Regions from separate parts of the Clostridioides sp. LIBA-6622 genome, predicted to be linked through region 2. Evidence: riboswitches for the same ligand, from Rfam matches in the RefSeq annotation. Region 2 holds a riboswitch; each other region holds the start of a gene.
The links. A riboswitch is a leader RNA that binds a small molecule or an ion and turns the genes downstream of it on or off. The one in region 2 is predicted to bind FMN.

Region 1: another riboswitch for FMN. It lies ahead of ACTG47_RS17775 (MFS transporter); the one in region 2 lies ahead of ribD (bifunctional diaminohydroxyphosphoribosylaminopyrimidine deaminase/5-amino-6-(5-phosphoribosylamino)uracil reductase RibD).
Region 3: another riboswitch for FMN. It lies ahead of ACTG47_RS01295 (ECF transporter S component); the one in region 2 lies ahead of ribD (bifunctional diaminohydroxyphosphoribosylaminopyrimidine deaminase/5-amino-6-(5-phosphoribosylamino)uracil reductase RibD).

What each region holds. Positions count from the first base shown of each region.
Region 1 is NZ_CP196998.1:3,808,153-3,810,429, forward strand. Features, by position in the region: gene ACTG47_RS17770 (ATP-binding protein) at 1-308, opposite strand, end outside; FMN riboswitch at 596-711, shown strand; gene ACTG47_RS17775 (MFS transporter) at 892-2,262, shown strand.
Region 2 is NZ_CP196998.1:1,860,940-1,863,216, reverse strand. Features, by position in the region: gene recQ (DNA helicase RecQ) at 1-682, opposite strand, end outside; FMN riboswitch at 870-991, shown strand; gene ribD (bifunctional diaminohydroxyphosphoribosylaminopyrimidine deaminase/5-amino-6-(5-phosphoribosylamino)uracil reductase RibD) at 1,125-2,237, shown strand; gene ACTG47_RS09005 (riboflavin synthase) at 2,270-2,277, shown strand, end outside.
Region 3 is NZ_CP196998.1:201,049-203,325, reverse strand. Features, by position in the region: gene ACTG47_RS01300 (DUF4116 domain-containing protein) at 1-375, opposite strand, end outside; gene ACTG47_RS01295 (ECF transporter S component) at 712-1,317, opposite strand; FMN riboswitch at 1,442-1,559, opposite strand; gene ACTG47_RS01290 (amidohydrolase) at 1,619-2,277, opposite strand, start outside.

The sequences.
Region 1 (2,277 bases), 1.9 Mb from region 2:
AAAGCTCCTGGTAACTTTGGGTCCATAGTGTGTGGAGCAGTTGCATCCATAAGTACCACGCCTAATTCCTTTATAACTACACCGTCCAATGAACTTGGGTCAGAAGGACAGTTATATAATTCAACATCATATCCTCTACTTAAAAATTCTTTATAAATTTTTTTCATAAGTGAAGATTTTCCCACTCCAGGACCACCTTTTAAACAAAAAACTCTTTTTACATTCTCAGGAATTATATATTCAAAAAAAGAATATGAGCCTTGTGATGTGTTCCCACCTGGAAATGCCTTTTTAACCTTTCCTTCCATATTAGCGCCTCCTCATAATTTACAATATCTCTTAATTAAGATATTAATATTATACGAGTTTTGTTACAGCTTTATGCTTTTGATAAATCTAAAACTTATCATTTAATACCATTGACAAATTAATTTTATATACTTATAGTAGATTCTATACTGTATTATTTAATTTTTACATGCTTTTTATTTGGAAGTATAATTTAGCACTTTATACAGTAATATAGTTGCATATTACTTAAATCCAATTGTTTCTGTTGTAATTTTATGTTAAAATAATATTACAAAATACATCTGTTTTTCTTCAGAAACGGGTGAAATTCCCTATCGGCGGTAAAAGCCCGCGAGCCTTATGGCATAATTTGGTCAGATTCCAAAGCCGACAGTAAAATCTGGATGGTAGAAGAAAATAGTATATGAGTACCTTTATGTAATTTTACATGAGTAATCTATACAACTCCTTCAACTACCGTATTTATTCATGAAATTAAACACATTCGAGGTACCTAAGATGTAGGTGCTTTTTTTGTTGTTTATTTTATAACTATTCTGTACTTATAAAATCTACTATATAAAAGATTGGAGTGTTATCATGAAACAAAAATGGATAGTATTAATTATCATCTGTATTGGTGTATTTATGTCTACTCTTGATGGAAGTATACTAAATATCGCAAATCCTACAATTGCTACTGACTTTAAAATTAACATGTCACAGATTCAGTGGGTTGTAACAGCTTATATGCTTGTCGTAACAGCTACTATGTTATTTTTTGGAAAACTTGGCGATAAAGTAGGCTCAAATCGACTATACACATTAGGATTTTTTGTATTCACAATAGGTTCTTTTCTGTGTAGTATATCACACAACTTGTCAACATTAATTTCTTCAAGAATATTTCAAGCTGTTGGAGCAAGTATTTTAATGGCAACTGGACTTGGTATAGTTTCTAATGCATTTCCAGCAAATGAAAAAGGAAAGGCTATAGGAATTACTGGAGCGGTAGTTGGTATAGGAAATATGAGTGGTCCTGTAATTGGAGGGATACTTTTAGAACATTTCGGATGGCCTTCTATTTTTATTATCAATATACCCATTGGTATTATAGCAGTCTTTCTTGGAATTAAATTTCTTCCTAGACCTGTTTTAGATGAACAAAATAAGAGCTTTGATATTCCAGGTCTTCTGCTCTTTGCGACTTGTACTACACTTATATTACTTGCGATGAATGGAAAAGGAAATACAAGATTGTATCTAGGTATAGCATCACTTATAATCTTCTTATTATTAGCATTAAGAGAAGTAAAGTTTGAACAGAGCTTTATTGACCTACCTTTATTTAAAAATAGAAATTTCACTGTAGGCAATATCATTGGAATTGCTTGTTACTTTCCTCAAATGGCAGTGTCTTTCCTACTTCCATTTTATTTAGAGCAATTAAAAAATTTATCTCCTATGATGGCTGGTTCTGTAATGACTGTCCATCCACTTATTATGGTACTTATAGCTCCTATTGCAGGTTCTCTTTCTGATAAACATGGTGCAAAGAATATTCTAACAGCTTCTTTTTCATTTATGACTATTGCCCTCGTTGGAATGGCACTTTTAAAAGCAGATTCACCATTATCTCTTTTAATTGTATGCTTAGTTATTTTCGGACTTGGTCTAGGTGCTTTTAGTTCACCAAACAATAGTAGCATTCTTGCAGATGTTCCTCCTCAAAAACAAGGATATGGAGGTAGCTTTCTTGCAACAGTTCGTAATTTATCATTTGCTCTTGGTACAGCATTTTTTAGTAGCTTCTTTGCACAAAGCCTTACATATAATCAAAATTTCAAAAGCCATACAGCAGCCTATGTAATAGCTAGTAATCAATCTTATTGGATTGCAGCAGCAGTATGTTTTATAGGACTTATACTAACTATTTTCTTTATGAGAAAAACAGAAAAATCTATTTCTTAAATATGCTAATTTATA
Region 2 (2,277 bases):
TATGATTTTTAATATAATCTAAAATATATTTATTTTTACTAGATGATTTTACTATATTTATTGATAAGTTTTCTCTATCAAAACCAGTTATATAACAGTCTGGATTTTCTAGACACAATAAATTTATTATATCAGCTCGTACCTCTTCTGAAGCGGTTGCTGTAAATGCTGTAATTATAGGTCTTTTAGGTAAATTCTTTATAAAATCAGAAATCCTTCTATAACTCAATCTAAAATCATGTCCCCATTGAGACACGCAATGTGCCTCATCTATTGCAATTTGGCTTATGTTATTATTGTTTATTAGTTCAATAAACTCATGCGCATCTAATCTCTCTGGAGCAATATAGAGTATTTTATAATTATGTTTTCTAATATTACTTAATATCTCATTAAATTCTTTGCTACTCAGTGAACTATTTATAAATGCAGCATTAATTCCCATAGCCTTTAAAGCATCTACTTGGTCTTTCATAAGAGATATAAGTGGAGAAATTACTATTGTCATTCCATCCAATATCAACGCTGGAAGTTGATAACATATTGATTTACCACCTCCAGTTGGCATTATAGCTAATACGTCTTTCTCGCTCAAAATAGAATTTATTATAGATTCTTGACCTTTTCTAAAACTTGTATATCCATAGTATTTTGATAATATTTCTAAAAGTTTTTCATTCATATATTTCTCTCCTAATTTAAATTAATTAGACCTCTTTCCTGATTATGTTCAAATTTTTATTTTTATATTCACAATCGCAGTATTCCAAAGTTTATAGATGTTCTATATTATATATTAACATATATTTTGAAAAAAATTGTTTGCAAAGTAAAATAATTTATGATACATTCTAAATATAAATTTAATACTTAATCTTCGGGGTAGGGTGAAATTCCCAATCGGCGGTACAGCCCGCGAGCCAAGGTAAAACTTGGTTGATTTGGTTAAATTCCAAAGCCGACAGTAAAGTCTGGATGGAAGAAGATATGTTTAATGAGTTTTTTTGTAGAGCTATTTTATTGTATTCTCATTAAACATTTATTGTAGATTATTCTAAACCCTGAGTTAATTCTCAGGGTTTTTTGTTTGAAAATTATCTAATTAAACAGGAGGTGTATATATCTTGAATTTTGTTAATCAAAAGGAGAAAGACATTTACTATATGAAAAAAGCTCTTGAATTAGCTAAAAAAGGAGAAGGTTTTACAAATCCAAATCCACTGGTTGGGTGTGTAATTGTTAAAGATAGTGAGATAATAGGCAAAGGATATCACAAAAAATTCGGCTCTAATCATGCTGAAGTAAATGCTATAAACAGTACTAAACAAAGTTTAAAAGACGCTACTCTTTATGTCAATTTAGAACCATGCTCTCATTATGGAAAAACACCACCTTGTGTTGATAAGATTATTCAAAATAAAATTAAAAGAGTTGTCATATCCACACTAGACCCAAACCCACTTGTTTGTGGTAATGGAGTAAAAAAATTAAAAGATAACAATATTGATGTTACTGTAGGAATATTAGAAGAAGAAGCAGGAGAATTAAATGAAATATTCTTTTATTACATAAAAAATAAAAGACCTCTTTGTATTGTAAAATCAGCAGTAAGTCTAGATGGTAAAATTGCTACAAAATCACTAGAATCAAAATGGATATCTAATGAGTCATCAAGATACCTAACTCATAAATACAGAAATAAGTATCATAGCATAATGGTTGGTATAAACACAGTTTTAAATGATAATCCCTTACTAACTTGTAGACTTAATCAAGATGAGATATCTAATCCTACAAGAATAGTAATAGATACAAATCTAAAATTACCAATTAATAGTAATTTAGTTAAAGATAAAACTAGCAAAACTATAGTTTTCACATGTTGTGAAGACAATAAAAAATCATCAACATTAAAAGAAAATAATGTTGAAGTCATAATTTCTCCTAAGAAAAATAACTTGGTTGATTTAGAATTTGTAATGTATAAATTAGGAGAATTAAGCATTGATTCTGTACTAGTTGAAGGAGGTTCCACACTTAATGACAGTCTATTTAGAAACAACTTAGTTGATAAGGTCAAATTATTTTTATCACCTAAAATTATAGGTGGTAAAGACGCACCTACATTTGTTTCTGGAGAAGGAATAACTCATCTAGTGGATTCAACACAACTAGTAATTAATAATGTGACTTTAATAGATGGAGATGTCTTGATAGAGTCTGATGTTTTAAAATAAATTTTATGAATACACATATAAAGGAGGTCATAATGTTTAC
Region 3 (2,277 bases), 1.7 Mb from region 2:
TGCATTACAGTCTTTTTTTATAGCTTCCATACATATTTCATCTGTTTGCTCTTTTACATATTCTAGTGCTTTATAATTATACCTTATTGCCTCTAAACATAATTCATCTGTTTGTTTTTTTACATATTCTAATGCTTTATAATTCTGCCTTATCGCTATTATACACATACCATCAGTTTGATTTTTTATATTTTTTAATTCACGATAATCATACTTTACACTTTCCATATTTTGAATATATTCATTTGTAATATGTTTTAAAGGCATTTCTAACTTTGTGTTATCAATACTGATATGAATATTTTCCCAATTACTATTAAAATAATACCCTTTATCATCTAAAAATAATTTTTTCAATCTTTCAGGTATGTTCATCTATCTACACTCCTATCATTATTAAATTAGATATTATTAAAAAATCTGTTCTAAATCTTTATTTATTTTTAATAATAACTTTATTTTTTCTTTATTATGAATTCGCTCTGTGTATTATAGATACCTTTTTAGTTTTTTAATAGTTAATCGTTTTAATTCTTCCTTTATTTCAAAAATTAAACTTGTCTAAATATTTCTTATTGCATATACAATTTTTGATAAATTAATAAAGCCATAATATATTTAATATATCAATCACAGTATAGGACTGAAGTTACAAATAAATTATGGCTATTCAATGCGTTTAATTTTAAAATTTTATTTTTTCTTGTCTAATTATTTTTTTATTACATTACCCATTTTTTTGTAAAGTGGTAATGTTACTAAAGATATTATGACAGCCTTTAATACATTAAATGGAGCTATCATCCAAATTACAAAAGTAAATAAGTCATGAACTTGAGGATTTATAGCTGAACCTAGACCTATTATAGCATCTAGTCCCATTAATTGACCATAAAGTGGTAACATTACAAAATAATTCACTAATGAACCAATTATAGTCATAGCTATTGTCCCTAATACAAACCCAATTACTACACCTTTTAAATCTTTACTTCTCTTATATGAATAACAAAGTATAAGTACATAAGAGCCACCAATTAATATGTTTGCAAATTCTCCTACTCCTCCAGTTGTTGTTGCTGTTATCATTTGCAGTATATTTTTTACTACAACTACACCAAATCCAACTAATGGTCCTAAAGACATACCACCAAATATTGCTGGTATATCTGATAAATCAATTTTTAAGAAATCTGGAAAAATACCTGGTATTGGTGCTTGAATAAACATCAATAAATAAGATATTGCAGATAAAATTGACATAACCACCAAAGTTCTTGTTGAAATCATATTACCTCTTTTTACTGTATTTTGCATAACTACTTTCCTCCTAATCAATATGTTTATATTTTTTAGGAAAAACAAAAAACTCGAAGACCTTATCTTCGAGTTTTTATGGATATAGTTTAAACAAACTAAAATAAACTTATTTATATTCCATAAATATCTTCTCTCATCCAGACTTTACTGTCGGCTTTGGAATCTCACCAAATCAACTACCTAAGTAGTTCGCGGGCTATACCGCCGGTAGGGAATTTCGCCCTGCCCCGAAGATCTTCTTTGATTTTTTAATTTTCCTTACACTCTTATATTAGTTAATTTTTTAATAATTGTCAAGTTATTTTTTTTCATATACTATCTTACCATTTATTATAGTACAAAGTACATTACTTTGAATCTCTAGTGGAGAATTATCCCATATTACTATATCTGCATCTTTACCAACTTCTATAGAACCCACTTTATCTTCTATTCCTAAAGTCTTAGCTGGATTTATTGTAATTGACTCTATTGCCTTTTCTTCTTTCATACCATGTTTAACAGCTATGCCTGCACATATTGGAAGATATTGAACAGGTATTACTGGATGGTCTGTCATTATACATACATCAAGACCTGCATTTGAAAGTATTCCAGCTGTATTAAATGTCAGGTTTCTAAGTTCAAACTTAGACCTTTCTGATAAAGATGGACCTACTATCACAGGAAATCCTTCTTCTACCAATTCATCTACAATAAGATGACCTTCTGTACAATGGTCTAATGTAAGTTTTAAGTTAAATTCTTTTGCAATTCTTATTGCTGTAAACATATCATCAGCTCTATGAGCATGTGCCTTAAATGGAATTTCTCTCCTCAACACAGGTATTAAGCTTTCCATTTTTATATCATATTCAGGCTTTTCACAATCCTCATCATCATGGCTCTCATATACATCAATATCCTCTAGATATTCTTCTGCTTTTTTTAAGTTCTCTCTAAGCAAAGCTGCTATAG